2 regions of the Amycolatopsis sp. NPDC057786 genome follow, and region 1 is predicted to be linked to the other one. Evidence: riboswitches for the same ligand, from Rfam matches in the RefSeq annotation. Region 1 holds a riboswitch; the other holds the start of a gene.

Region 1 (7,304 bases):
CGCCGACTCCCCGCTGGCCTGCCCGGGCAGTGAGCAGATCGGCACCCGCACGCTCAAGAACGACAACGGGTTCGACTTGGGGACCGTCTCGCTGAAGACGGCGTTCGCCGCGTCGTGCAACACCACCTTCGGGCGGCTCGCCAAGCAGCTTCCCGCGGACGGTCTCGCCAAGGCCGCGAGTCAGTTCGGTCTCAACGCCGACTTCGAGATTCCGGGGCTCGCGACGGAGACGGGGAAGGTGGAGCCGTCCGTCGGCGGTGACGAGCAGGTCGAAGCCGGGATCGGGCAGGGCAGGGTGCAGGTCAGCCCGCTGGGCGCGGCGCTCATGGCCGCGACGGTCGCCACGGGGAAGCCGGTGGTCCCGAAGCTGTGGCAGGGCCTGGAGACCAAGGTCAACGCCGGGTACCAGGCCCCGCCGGCCGGGGTGCTGAACCAGGTCCGCGCGATGATGCGCGAAGTCTGCACGACTGGTACCGCGAAGGAGTTGAAGGGCAGCGGAGCGGTCTTCGGAAAGACGGGGACGGCGCAGTTCGGGTCGGGCGCGGACGCCAACGGCTGGTTCGTCGGCTATCGCGGGGACGTCGCTTTCGCCGTCATGCTCGAAGGTTCCAACGACTCCAAGCCCGCGGTGCGGCTGGCGGAGAAGTTCCTGGCTGGCTGAGGCTTCGGCGGTCGCCGAACCGTGGGTCTTCTACGGTGGGCGCATGGAGACGATCGCCCTGGCCGAGGTCGCGGCCGTGCTCGCCGATCCGAGCCGCGCGTCGATGTGTCTCGCGCTGCTCGACGGGCGTGCCTGGACGGTGACCGAGCTGGCGGGCGCGGCCGAGGTGGCCGCGTCGACGGCGAGCGAGCACGTGACGAAGCTGGCCGAAGCGGGTTTCGTCGTGCGGGTCAAGCAGGGGAGGCACAGTTACGTCCGGATAGCCGACCCCCGGGTGGCGGAGCTCATCGAGCATCTGGCGCAGCACGCCGAACACCGGCCGGTGAAGGGCCTGCGGTCGTCCGTGCGGGTGAAGCGGCTCGAGTTCGCGAGGACCTGCTACGACCACCTCGCCGGGACGGTCGGGGTCGCGCTGCGGGACGGAATGCTCGCCGCCGGGCTGATCGACGAAACCGGGGGCCTGACGCTGACCGATCGCGGCCGGGAGGTGCTCGGCGCGCTCGGGGTGGAGATCGGTGGCGGTCGCCGGCCTATGCTGCGCGACTGTCTGGATTGGACGGTCCGGCGTGATCATCTGGCGGGCCGGTTCCCCGCGGCGTTACTGTCCCACGGTGTGAGCGCCGGCTGGTTGTCCCGTGAGGGCAACCGCGCGGTGAAAGTCCTGCCCGCGGCGGAAAAACCGTTCGCGGAGCTCGGCGTGGACCTGGTGGCCCTGCGCAGTCCCTAATGGACAGTCTGTAACACAGGCGATCCGGACGCTTTTCGACCGGTACACGGACGAGTGACGAGCACCGCCTCACTATTCTGGAGCCCTCACGGCGACCGGAACGGGAGGCGACATGGAGCAACTCCCGCTCATCCTCGGCACCGGTGGCGCCGTACTGCTCGTCGCCGTGATCGCCGTCCGGGTGTCGATCCGGGTCGGCCTTCCTTCGCTGCTGCTGTACCTGGGGATGGGGGTCCTGCTCGGCGAGGCCGGGTTCGGCATCCAGTACGACAACCCCGAGCTCACCCAGTCGCTCGGCCTCGCCGCGCTGGTGATGATCCTGTCCGAAGGTGGCCTCACCACCCGGTGGTCAGCCGTGAAACCCTCGCTGGGCATCGGAATCGCACTGTCCACAGTGGCCGTGGTGGTGAGTATCGCGGTCACCGGCGCCGCCCTGCACTGGTTGCTGGGCCTGGACTGGCGGATGGCGTTGCTGTGGGGCGCGGTACTGGCCTCGACCGACGCCGCCGCGGTCTTCTCGGTGCTGAGATCCGCGGGGATCGGCAAGCGGCTCGTCGGCGCGCTGGAGATCGAGTCGGGGATCAACGACGCCCCGGCCTACATCGCCGTCGTCGTCCTCGCCGAGGGGACGACCATCGACTGGTCGCTGCCGCTGCTGGTGGTCTACGAACTCGCCGCCGGGCTGGTGATCGGCCTGGCCTTCGGCTGGGGCGGCGCGTTCGCGCTGCGCAGGGCGGCGCTTCCCGCCACCGGCCTGTACCCGCTGGCCACGGTCGCGGTGTGTGTCGTGGCGTATTCGAGCGGGCAGCTCGCCCACGCGTCGGGCCTGCTCGCCACCTACGTCGCGGCCCTGGTGCTGGGGAACTCGAAGCTGCCGCACCGCTCGGACACGCTGTCCTTCGCCGAAGGGCTCGGCTGGCTCGCGCAGATCGGCCTGTTCGTGCTGCTCGGCTTGTTCGCCTCGCCGAGCAGGATCTTCGAAAGCCTGGTCCAAGGCCTGGTCGCGGGTGCGGTCGTGCTGCTGCTCGCGCGCCCGCTGTCGGTGCTGCTGTCGGCGCTGCCGTTCAAGATCCCCTGGCGAGAACAGGTGTTCCTGTCCTGGGCCGGGCTGCGCGGGGCGGTCCCGATCGTGCTCGCGCTGATCCCGCTGTCGTCCGGCGTGCCGGGCGCGCAGGAGCTGGTCGACGCGGTGTTCGTGCTGGTCATCGTGCTGACGCTGCTCCAAGGGGCGACGCTGACCCCGCTCGCGAGAGTGCTCGGGCTCGCGCAGCATGCCCAGGCGCACGAGATCGACGTCGACTCCGCGCCGCTCGACGAGATGGGCGCGGAACTCCTGCAGGTCCGGATCAACACCGGATCGAAGATGCACGGCGTCTACCTGGCCGAACTGCGGCTGCCGGTGGGGGCGACGATCAGCCTCCTCGTCCGCGACGGCTCCGGCTTCACGCCGAACAAGAACACCAGGCTCCAGGAACGCGACCAGTTACTCGTCGTGACCACCGTCGAGGCCCGTGACGCGGCCGAACGACGCCTGCGGGCCGTCGACCGTGCGGGGCGCCTCGCCAGGTGGAAGGGCGAATCCGGCCAGTAGGTCACGAACCGGCACCAGCTGTTCGTCGGTTGATCTCAGAAACTTCTTCCCTTTTGTACTCCTTTTGGATTACTTTCCCCGCAATCGACTCCATCGAATGGGTGAGTGTCACGGGGTAAGGAGTACGCAAGGTGACGAAACTTCCTGTGCGGTTCGCCGGTCTGGGGGTCACTGCCGCACTCGTCGGAGTGGTTCTCGCCGCTCCGACGGCGACCGCGGCCGGGGCCTTTCCCGCCTTCGGGCTGCCCTTCGACGCGGGCCAGTCGGTCTACTCGGCGGGGATCCACTCGGACAACGGGACGTCCGGGGTGAAGAACGCCATCGACTTCAGCCCCGGGGACAAGACCGTTCGCGCCCCGTTGGCCGGCACGGTCCGGATCCAGCACTGTTCCGGCGGCGACTGGGTGACCGTCGACCACGACGGCGGCTGGCGGACCGGGTACTACCACCTGGAGGGGATTTCGGTCATCGACGGCCAGAAGGTCGCCACGGGCGACGCTCTCGGCCGGACCGGCAACGCGCTGCCCTGTGGTGGCAGCAGCACCGGCGCCCACGTGCACTTCACCCTGTGGACCCTGCCCGCGGCCGCCGCGCAGGGCGGCGACTCGCGCGACTTCGGGGTCGGCGCGGGCAACTGGAACGGCCTGTCCTACGACGAGGTCTCGACCAAGATCGCCGAGGCCTACGGCGAGGCCGTCGACGGCAAGACCTTCGGCGGCTGGCAGTTCACCGCGGGCACCGATCAGTACTCGGGGACCGCGACCGAGATCTCCTCCCGCGCGACCGTCCCGCTGCCCGGCCGATTCCGGGTCTGACCTGCCGTTGCCCGGCGCGGCGCGGCGCCGGGCAGCGGTTCTTCCCGCTTGCGGAACACGTGAGCGGCGTCTCAAGATGCGGACGAGGGCTGGCTCGATCGCCCGCCCATCCGCTAACTTCGTTCCTAGGTCACGAGTGTCAGCGTCAAGCCCCGGCTAGCTGACCGGCAACCCTCCTACCGCGGTGGGGTGCCCCGGGTGAGGACCTGGCTCGTCGCGTGGTGCGACGGGCAAGCGCGGGATCCTCGTCGGGTCCCCTGACCCGGAGGATGACGATGACCCTCGCTCTCGAACGCACCGTTTCCGCTGAAACCGTTGCCACGCACCAAATCCCGGCGGTCGCGGGTGCCGAACTGCGGGTTCCGCTGGTCACCGGCGGCGACATCGGCTACGCCAACCTCGATCACGCGGCGAGCGCCCCCTGTCTGGACAAGGTCCGTTCCGCGGTCGACGAATTCCTGCCGTGGTACGCCAGCGTGCACCGCGGCGCCGGGTTCGCTTCGCAGGTCTCGACCAAGCTTTACGAGCGCACGCGCGGAATCCTGCGCGATTTCGTGGACGCGCGATCGACCGACACCGTCGTGTTCACCCGCAACACCACCGATTCCTTCAACCTTCTCGCGCGCAGCCTGCCGAAGCACACGTCCGTCGTCGTGTTCGACACCGAGCACCACGCCGCGCTGCTGCCGTGGAAGGGACCGAACGTCCGCCGGATCGAAACCCCGCGGACCCGTCTCGCCGCGGTGTCCGCTGTGGACGAAGCGCTCGCGGACTGCCCGCAGGGACCGCGGCTCGTGGTGCTCACCGGTGCGTCCAACGTGACCGGGGAACTGTTGCCCGTCAAGGAGATCGCGGCCGTCGCACGGCGGCACGGCGCCCGGATCGCGCTCGACGCGGCACAGCTCGCGCCGCACCGGAAGATCTCGGTGCGCGAACTGGACGTCGACTACGTCGCGCTGTCGGGGCACAAGTTGTACGCGCCTTTCGGGGCCGGCGCGCTGATCGGCCGCGCCGACTGGCTGCGCGCGGCTCAGCCGTACCTCGCCGGTGGCGGCGCGACGAAACTCGTCACTCGTGACTCCGTGGTCTGGAACTCCGGTCCCGAGCGGCACGAAGCCGGTTCGCCCAACACCGTCGGCGTCTACGCGCTCGGCGTCGCCTGCGAGACCCTGGCCGCGAACTGGGACGGGATCGTCGCCCACGAGGAGGAACTGCTGGCGCGCCTGCGTCGCGGCCTCGCCGCGATCCCCGGATTCGCCGAACTGCGGCTGTTCGACGCGCCGGTCGACCGGGTCGGCACGCTCAGCTTCGTCGTCGACGGCTTCGACCCGGGCTGGCTCGCAGCGGTGCTTTCCGCGGAGTACGGCATCGGCGTGCGGGACGGCGCGTTCTGCGCACACGTGGCGACGAAGCGGCTGATCGCCGTGGCCGGTTCGACGGGGCAGCAGGCCGTGCGGGTCAGCCTCGGGCTCGGCAGCACCACCGAGCATGTGGACCGGCTCGTCCTGGCGCTGCGCCAGATCGTCGCCCGCGGGGCGCGCTGGCGGTACGAGAAGCCGGAGGGCCGCTGGGTGCCGGAGAACGATCCGCGGGAGCTTCCCCCGTTCTGCGCCTGACCCACTACCCTCACCCCGCATGGGGAACGAGCGACCGCGTTACTGGTTTCCGCTGGCGTTGCTGGGGTTCGCTCAGCTGCTGGTGGTGGCTTTCGGCGGGATGTGGTCCGGGGGCTGGTTCGCCTACGCGCCCGCCGGTGAACGACATTCGTTCGGGTACGTGGGCTTCCACGGTGTGGAGATGAGCCGCGAGACCGCGGCCGCGCTGGACATGCCGTTCGACATCGCCGGCCGGAACGACGGCTGGCTGTTCGCCGTCCTCGCGGTCTACTTCGGCACGGTGCTGTTCTACGCCTTCCGGACGAAGACCCTGCGCTGGTGGAAGGTCGCCGCGATCGCGCTCGGCGGACTGGTCGTCATCGTGCTGGCGGATCTGGTCGCTTACTGGGAACTCGAACTCGACGGCGACACCCGGAGCGCGATCCTGCTGACGCTCGGCCTTGCCGGGCTCGCCTGGCTGGAGCGCAGCGTGCTGGTGCTGGTCGTGGCCGCGGCGTTCGTGCTCTGCGCGGTCGTGCTCGCCCAAGGACAGCTCGCGCTCGTGCTTTCGTCGCTGGTCGTGCTCGCCGGGGCGTTCGCGGCCCTGCTGCGCAGGCCGAAGACGGCCGCCGAGGAGTCCTGAACACGCTCAGTGGACAATAGGGCGGTGAGTACTGAGCCCGAAACGGCGCCACCGTCGCCACCGCTGCCCAAGAAGCGCGTCGCCGTGGTGTTCGCCGTCGCCGCGGTGCTGTGGGGGATCGACCTCCTCACCAAGCAGATCGCCGTGTCCACGCTGGAGGGCAAGCAGCCGGTCGAGTTTCTCGGCGGGCTCGTGTACTTCCAGCTGGTGCGCAACCCCGGTGCCGCCTTCTCGATGGCGACCGGGCTGACCTGGGTGCTCGCGCTGGTCGCGATCGCCGTCGTGATCGCCATCGTCTGGCTGTCCCGGCGGCTGCGCTCGGTCGGCTGGGCCATCGGCCTCGGCCTGGTGCTGGCGGGCGCGCTCGGCAATCTGACCGACCGGATCTTCCGCGCCCCCGGCCCGCTGCAGGGGCATGTGGTCGACATGATCTCCGCGTTCGCGCCGAACGGGCAAGGCTGGGCGATCTTCAACGTCGCCGACTCCGCGATCTGTGTCGGCGGCGTGCTCATCGTGATCCTTTCCCTGCTGGGCAAGGACTACGATGGAACGTCTACAAAGGACAAAAAGAAGGCGGCGAGCGAATGAGCGCGCGGATGTTGCCCGTTCCCGACGGGCTCGACGGTATGCGCGTCGACGCGGGACTGGCGAAACTACTGGGGCTTTCCCGCACGGTCGTGGCGGAGCTGGCCGAATCCGGCGAGGTCCTCCTCGACGGCAGGCCGGCCGGGAAATCGGACCGGCTCACCGCCGGCGGACTGCTCGAAGTGACGCTGCCCGATCCCGCCTCGGCCATCGAGGTCGTCGCGGAACCCGTCGAAGGCATGAAGATCCTGCATGACGACGACGACATCGTGGTGATCTCGAAGCCGGTCGGCGTCGCCGTGCACCCGAGCCCCGGCTGGACCGGGCCGACCGTCGTCGGCGGGCTCGCCGCCGCCGGGCTGCGCATCGCGACCTCGGGCGCCGCCGAACGCCAGGGCGTCGTGCACCGGCTGGACGCGGGCACCACCGGCGTGATGGTCGTGGCGAAGAGCGAGCACGCGTACACCGTGCTGAAGCGCGCGTTCAAGGAGCGCACCGTCGACAAGGGCTACCACGCCATCGTGCAGGGCCACCCGGACCCGACACGCGGCACCATCGACGCGCCGATCGACCGGCACCCCCGGCACGACTACAAGTTCGCCGTCGTCCAGGGCGGGCGGCCCAGCGTGACGCACTACGAGGTCGTCGAGGCCTTTCGTGCCGCGTCGCTGGCGCAGATCAAACTGG
Region 2 (7,304 bases), on a different contig from region 1:
CGTTCCACCAGGTATCGGTCGTGCGAAACGACGACGAGGCTGCCCGGCCAGGAATCCAGCAGATCTTCGAGCTGCTGCAAGGTGTCGATGTCGAGATCGTTCGTCGGTTCGTCGAGCAGCAGCACGTTGGGCTCGGCCATCAGAAGCCGGCACAGCTGCAGACGGCGCCGTTCACCCCCGGAAAGGTCCTCGACCGGCGTCCACTGCCTCGCGGCGGGAAAACCCAGCTTTTCGGCCAGCTGGGAAGCGGTGAGCTCCTGCTTGCCGAACACGACCCGGCCGGAGACCTCTTCGATCGCCTGCAGCACGCGCAGATCGCCCGGCAGGTCGTCGAGCTCCTGGCGCAGGTGCGCGAGGCTGACCGTCTTGCCCTGGATCCGTCGTCCCGTCTCGGGCTCCCTGTCGCCGCCGAGCAGCTTGAGGAGCGTCGTCTTGCCGGACCCGTTGACGCCGACCAGGCCGATCCGATCGCCGGGCCCGATCCGCCAGGTGACGTGATCGAGGAGGGTGCGGTCGCCGACGGTCAACGTGGCGTCCTCGATCTCCAGCACGGTCTTCCCCAACCTACGGCGGGCGAACGCCTGCAGCTCGACCGAATCGCGCGGTTCCGGCACGTCGGAGATCAGTGCCTCCGCCGCCTCGACGCGGTAGCGCGGCTTCGACGTCCTGGCCTGCGGACCGCGACGCAGCCACGCGAGCTCTTTACGGGCCAGGTTCTGCCGCTTTTCCTCGGCCGTCGCCGCCAGCCTCGCCCGCTCGGCCCGCGCGAAGATCCAGTCGGCGTATCCGCCTTCGTACTGTTCGACGCGACCGTTGGCGACCTCCCAGGTCACACTCGCGACCGTGTCGAGGAACCACCGGTCGTGGGTGACGACAACGACCGCGATCTTGCGGTTGAGCAGGTGATCCGCGAGCCAGCGCACGCCTTCGACGTCGAGATGGTTGGTCGGCTCGTCGAGGACCACGAGGTCCAGTTCACCGGTGAGGGCGGCCGCCAGCGCCACCCGGCGGCGTTCGCCACCGGACAGGTTCGCCGTTTCCTTGTCGATGCCGAGAGCGGTGATGCCCAGACCATCCATAATGGATCGGACTCGCGCGTCGGCGGCCCACTCGTGCTCCGCGCCGTAGCGCTCCAGCACGACGTCTCCGACCGTGCTGCCGTCGGGAAGTTCGGTCCGCTGGGTGACCACGGCCATCCGCAGGCCGCGGACTTGGCTGACGCGTCCCGTGTCCGGCTCGCTGATCCCCGCGAGGACCTCCAGCAGCGTCGTCTTCCCGCCCCCGTTGAGACCGACGACACCGATACGCTGCCCCTCCGCCACACCGAGCGAAACACCGTCGAGCAGCGGGCGCACCCCGAAGGACTTGCTCACCGACTCCAGGTTGACCAAGTTGGCCATGCCTCAGCCGATCCTTTCCAAAAGCTCGCACCACAAACGAATTAGTCGGTGTCCATCTCGGACACCCTCATGCGTGCACCCGAGGCGGCGACGGCCGCGGCGCGTCGTCGCCGCCGACCAGCCGGGCTCCGGGTACCGGACCGTGCGCGACGCGCACCGTGCGACAGACACCCGCGCCGGACAGCTCCGCGGCCACCTCGACGGCCGACTGGGCATCCGCGCACAGGAAGGCACAGGTCGGCCCGGATCCGGACACGGTGCCGGCGAGCGCGCCCGCGTTGACCCCCGCCCTCAACGTGCGGCGCAGCCCTGGACGCAACGAGACAGCGGCCGCCTGCAAATCATTGCCGAGAAGCAGCGCCAGCTGCCGTGGGTCGCCGGATGCCAGCGCCTCCACCACCGGAGTGTGCGAGCCGATTCGCGGCGGGCTGCCCTCTTCACGCAACTTGTCCAGCTCGCCGAACACCCGCGGAGTCGAAAGCCCACGCTGATCGAAGGCCAGGACCCAGTGGAAGGTGTGCCTCGACAAGACCGGCACCAGCTGCTCGCCTCGGCCGGTGCCCAGCGCCGTCCCGCCGTAGAGCGCGAAAGGAACATCGCTACCGAGCTTCGCGGCGATACCCGCCAGTTCATCCCGGGAGATGTCGAGTTTCCAAAGCGACGCGAGCCCCACCAGCGTCGCGGCCGCGTCGGCACTGCCACCGGCCATCCCACCCGCGACCGGGATGCCTTTGCGCAGCACGACTCTGACCTTGGACTCGCCGTCCGCCTTACCGACATGGGCCGCCAACGCCTGCGCCGCCTTCCAGGCGAGGTTGTTGGCTCCTGTCGGTACGGAACCTTCACCTTCGCCGTAGACCTCGACGCCCGGGTCCTCGGTGACCGCGACAGTCACCTCGTCGGTCAGCGAAAGCGCCTGGAACACGGTCACCAGCTCGTGGTAACCGTCCGGGCGTACGTCTCCGACCGACAGGTGCAGGTTGACCTTGGCGGGAACCCTGACGGTCACTGGGGGCGGTACGACGGCGAGCACGCGTCAAGCCTACGTGGCCGCTCCACTTGCGCTGTCACCAGGAGAAAGAGAATGGACGGGTCAAACACGAACGGGCCGCCCCGGACGAGGTTCGTCCTGAGCGGCCCGTTCGTGGAGAAATCAGGCGGCGACACCCTGCGGTCCGCGGACCGGATGGGTCACGTGGCCGCCACGTTCGGCGATCCAGGCGAGCGCCGCGTCCGCGCGCTCACCACGCACCCCGAGGCGGAACCGGCCGACCGGCGTGTCGCCGATCCGGGTCAGGCCGCCCCCGATGGTGGCGAGCTCGACGTCGAAGCGACCGGCCGCCTCCGGCAGCAGCGCACCGACCGAGGCGAAGCCGACGAGCACGACGTCCACCGCGCGGTCGTACTTCGAGGCCTGTGCCCGCCCGGTTTCGATGGCGGGAAGCAGCGCCTGCGCGGTCCGGCTGTTCGGGTCGGAGACCAGGTCGAGCACGGTTCCGCGTTCGATGATCGCGCCGGCCTCCAGAACCGCGACGTCGTCGCAGACACGGCGGACCACGCCGGCGTCGGGGGTCGTGAGCAGCACGGTGACGCCGAGCTCGGCGCGCGCCCGGTCGAGCACGGTCAGGACCGCACCGGACTCCTCGGGCTGCACGCCCGCGGTCGGGTCGTCGGCCAGGAGCACGGACGGCCCGGCAGCCAGAGCTTTGGCGATGGCCACCCGGCGCAGCTGCCCCGCCGACAGGTCGCCCGGTCGCTGCCCCGCACGAGGGGTGAGCCCGACCAGATCGAGCAGATTGCCGACCCGGGTGCGGCGCTGCGGCCCGTCAAGGCCGAGCTGCTCGAGCGGCGAAGCGATGTTGCCGGCAATGGTGCGTTCGGCGAGCAATTCCGGCTTGGTGCTCACGACTCCGACCTGGCGCCGGATTTCGCGGAGCCGACGTCCGTCGAGTGTCCCGGTGTTGAGGCCGTCGAGACGAACGACGCCTCGGTCGGGACGCTCCTGAAGACCGATGCACCGAGCGAGAGTCGATTTGCCGGAGCCCGCCGGACCGACGACTCCGAACAGCGAGCCGGCTTGGATGTCCACGCTCACATCGCGCAGTGCGACGACAGGGTTTCCGTTGAGGGGAAAGGACTTGGACAGGTTTTCGACAGTGATCACGAAGGGCTCCATGCACATGGGGCGCTGCATCTTTCGAGCGCGCCAACCGTCACCGAGTAACCGTCCGGGAACGGACGGAATCAGAGATAAGGGGAAAGACTCAGGCAGTAACGGTGGAGCGTCGACACGCACTTACCGTGCGGCGACCTTCATCGACGACACGTCGCCTGGTCAGCAGGAGCGGGTGGGTGACCCTGTTCATTAGGCACAGCCTCCATCGGTCCTGGCTGTAGCACCTGCCCTGTGGAGGGTGGTTGCTGCGACTTCGGCGAGCCAGGTCTCTCAGTCGCTCGGGATGGCTCATTGAGTAAAACCGATCCCACCGGATGAAAGCAAGCGCGTAGGCGCAGATCACACGTCCGGCCGCGTCCATCATACAGGATGGGTTGCCCATATTCTGAGATGCTCATGGATCTCTCAAGCTCTCAATTGGGGCGCTGCCTGCTAAGACGAGTCCGCCCTTGTCGAGAATCACGCGGCCGCACAGCCTCGGCCTGCCGCCGTTCGCGCGGCTTCGGTCACACCTGCGACAGGTGGTCAGCTCGCGGCCGCGGCGATCCGGGCGAACTGATGAACGTCCAGCTGCTCCCCGCGGGTCTTGGGGTCGATACCCGCCTTTTCGAGCAATTCCCCCGCGCGTTCGGCGGAACCGGCCCACGACGCCAACGCGGCACGCAAGGTCTTCCGCCGTTGCGAGAAGGCGGCGTCGACGACCGCGAACAACCGCTCCCGATCCACGGACGAGACCACGTCGCCCCGTTCGAACGCGACCAAGGCGGAGTCGACGTTCGGAACGGGCCAGAACACCGCCCGGGGCACCGCAGCGACCTTGCGCGTCTTCCCGTACCAGGCGAGCTTGACGCTGGGCACGCCGTAAGTCCGGCTTCCCGGCCCCGCCGCCATCCTGTCCGCGACTTCGGTCTGGACCATTACGAGACCGCTGGCCAGCGACGGCAGTTCGGCGAGCAGGTGGAGCACGACGGGAACGGCGACGTTGTACGGCAGGTTCGCGACGAGCGCCGTCGGCCGTGCGGGCAGATCGTCCGCGGTGATCCGCAATGCGTCCGCGCCGACGACCGTCAGCCTTTCGCCCCCGCCTCGTTCGGCCACGGTGCTCGGCAGCCGCCCCGCCAGGACAAGATCGATCTCGACCGCGACGACCTCGGCGCCGGTCGCGAGCAATCCGAGTGTCAGCGAGCCGAGGCCCGGCCCGACCTCCAGGACGACGTCCCCTTCACCAATCCCCGAGAGGTCGACGATGCGGCGCACAGTGTTGGGATCGTGCACGAAGTTCTGGCCGAGCTTCTTGGTCGGACGTACGTCCAGCTCGGCCGCCAGCGCCCTGATTTCCGCAGGACCGAGCAGTTCAGTCACCCGACGATCGTAACCAGGTCCGATAAGCCACGATTGGCCGGTGGACGACGTCGTACTCGATGGAGAAAAAGTCCGGCTGCGCGACTGGCGCCCGTCAGACCTCGAGCCTCTCCTCTACCTACTCGATCCCGCGCGGCCTTGGCACGAAACGAACGGGCCCTACTTCGGCACCCCGACCATGGCCGCCGCCGAATCCACGGCGCGCGAACTCACCACGATCAAGTCCGATCCGCCCGATCCTCGTACCAGCCTCGCCGTGTGCGATCTGAGGGACGGAAGACTGATCGGCCGGGTCAGCTGGTACTGGGAAAGCAGACAGACCGACTGGCGGCGGATGGGGCTGGTCATCTACGACGAGCGGTATTGGGGCGGCGGGTTCGGCACCGAGGCCTTGCGCATGTGGACGACCTACTTGTTCTCCCGCACCGACGCACTCCGCCTGGACTTCGCCACGTTCTCGGGTAACCCGGGAATGATCGCCGTCGGGCGACGGCTTGGCTTCATCGAGGAAGGCCGGTTCCGGCGCGCCCGCCGCTGGTCCGGCGGCGTCCACGACGCCGTCGTCTACGGGGTACTCCGCGAGGAGTGGGACCGGATGCATCACCAGGGGAAGGGGCCGGCCTGATCCCGCCCCAACCATCCGTACGGCTTTCCGAAGCGACACGCATCCCACTCAAGTGTGATCGGCGCAGGTTCGCGCCGCCGGAGCGTGATGATCATCCACCCGATCGATACCGTGCATTCGTTCGAATCTGCCTCGACAATCGAGGGATGACCAGCACAAACATTCCCAAGGCCTTCCCGCTCAACCTGCCGGAAGGTGACGCCGAACTGCTCCTCGACGAGTTGCAGACGCGGCTACGCGAAGGGCGACGTCTTGTCGCCGAAGTCGGCCAGATCCTGGCCGAGATCGAGTCACGTGGTGTCCGTGAGCTCTACGGACACAACTCGATCGCCGTCTTCTACGAACATGTGGCCCGGGTGCCTCGGGCAGAGGCCCAGAGAGTGACCGGCAGAGCGCTGGCGCTCAATTCGAGACGGGCGCGCGACGGCACGTCGATCGACCCCGTCGCGCCCCTGACCGGTACCGCGGCCACCACCGGCGCGCTTGCCGAGGCCAGCATCGACCGGATCGTCACGGTCATGAAGCGGCTGCCCGAGCACGTCACCGCGAGCGCACGCCTCGAGGCCGAGGAGGGCTTGGTCGAGCTCGCCCGCGTCGCGAGACCGCGCGACGTCACGGTGGCGGGCACAGAACTGCTCGCACAACTGGACCCGGATGGAAAACCCAAAGACGACCCCGCTCCGCAAAGGCGGCGGAGCGAGTTCTGGTTACGCCAGAAACGAACCGGCCGTTGGGATATGCGCGGCGACCTCGATGCCGAGACAGGCGCCCGCCTGAACGCGCTCCTGGTGCCGCGGGCCTATCCGGTCCCCGATGGAGAAGCCGACGATCGTTCGCCTGCCGGAAGGCGTGGTGACGCGTTCACGGAGATAGTCGAGCTCGCGGAAACCGGCCCGGACATCCCCTTGCCCCGGACGAGCTCAGAGAAGGTCGCCAAGCAGCCTCAGGCCGCCGAACCCGCCGAGGAGCCCGTAAACCGTCCCAGGCCCGCCCAGGCGCCGCCTCAGGGCCGCCAAAGCCCGCCTCGCGGTGGTGGTGCGCGAGAACCGTCCAGGAACGTGGCCCACATACGGCCTGCGCGCTGGTGGGCGAGGCTCTCGAGACCGAGAGCCGGGAACCCGACTCAGCCTCCGAAGCCCCTAACGGCCTGAAGGCCGCCTTGCGGGCGAACCCGCACGGCGACCTTCAGGAAAGGAGAATGATCTGGCGTCAGGCCTTCTTGCCACAGTGCGGCCAAGCGCCGTAACCGCCACGGTCCTCGCGGACCTTCTCGGCGACAGCGATCTGCTGGGCCTTGCTGGCCTGGTGCGGGTACGCGGCGTACTGGTCGCCACCGTAGGCGTCCCAGGTGCTCTTGTTGAACTGCAGGCCGCCGTAGTAGCCGTTGCCGGTGTTGGCGGACCAGTTGCCGGTCGACTCGCACTGCGCGATGCGGTCCCAGGCGCCGGCGTCTCCGATGACCGGATCGGCGGGCTTCTTAGTACCGACCTTGACGATCTTGGGCTTGGCCTCGGTGAGGACCTCCTCCGAGACCTTCTCGCGGCCGACCTCTTTGCCGTTGCGCTTGGTGACCTTGTAGGTCACGGTCTTCTCGCCGGGGGTACCCGGGTCCTCGACCTTGGTCTTGCCCTTTTCGAGGTTCGGGTCGTCGACCTTCTGCTCGGGCGGCGCGATCGTCTCGTTCTGCTTGACCATGGTGACGCCGGTCCGGCTGATGTGGACCTCGGCGCCGTCGACCAGC

What was found. Region 1 has a riboswitch for S-adenosylmethionine ahead of ACFVM3_RS30450 (aminotransferase class V-fold PLP-dependent enzyme). Riboswitches for the same ligand answer to the same signal wherever they lie in the genome.
Region 2: another riboswitch for S-adenosylmethionine. It lies ahead of ACFVM3_RS04560 (methionine ABC transporter ATP-binding protein); the one in region 1 lies ahead of ACFVM3_RS30450 (aminotransferase class V-fold PLP-dependent enzyme).

The regions. Positions count from the first base shown of each region.
Region 1 covers NZ_JBHVKW010000077.1:29,352-36,655, reverse strand. Annotated here, with positions in the region: gene ACFVM3_RS30470 (penicillin-binding transpeptidase domain-containing protein) at 1-661, shown strand, start outside; gene ACFVM3_RS30465 (ArsR/SmtB family transcription factor) at 705-1,388, shown strand; gene ACFVM3_RS30460 (potassium/proton antiporter) at 1,501-2,979, shown strand; gene ACFVM3_RS30455 (M23 family metallopeptidase) at 3,111-3,794, shown strand; SAM riboswitch class IV at 3,923-4,037, shown strand; gene ACFVM3_RS30450 (aminotransferase class V-fold PLP-dependent enzyme) at 4,070-5,410, shown strand; gene ACFVM3_RS30445 (hypothetical protein) at 5,430-6,032, shown strand; gene lspA (signal peptidase II) at 6,057-6,620, shown strand; gene ACFVM3_RS30435 (RluA family pseudouridine synthase) at 6,617-7,304, shown strand, end outside.
Region 2 covers NZ_JBHVKW010000004.1:92,460-99,763, reverse strand. Annotated here, with positions in the region: gene ACFVM3_RS04570 (ATP-binding cassette domain-containing protein) at 1-1,400, opposite strand, end outside; gene ACFVM3_RS04565 (4-(cytidine 5'-diphospho)-2-C-methyl-D-erythritol kinase) at 1,468-2,433, opposite strand; gene ACFVM3_RS04560 (methionine ABC transporter ATP-binding protein) at 2,554-3,564, opposite strand; SAM riboswitch class I at 3,776-3,866, opposite strand; gene rsmA (16S rRNA (adenine(1518)-N(6)/adenine(1519)-N(6))-dimethyltransferase RsmA) at 4,102-4,938, opposite strand; gene ACFVM3_RS04550 (GNAT family N-acetyltransferase) at 4,979-5,563, shown strand; gene ACFVM3_RS04545 (DUF222 domain-containing protein) at 5,710-6,714, shown strand; gene ACFVM3_RS04540 (transglycosylase family protein) at 6,773-7,304, opposite strand, start outside.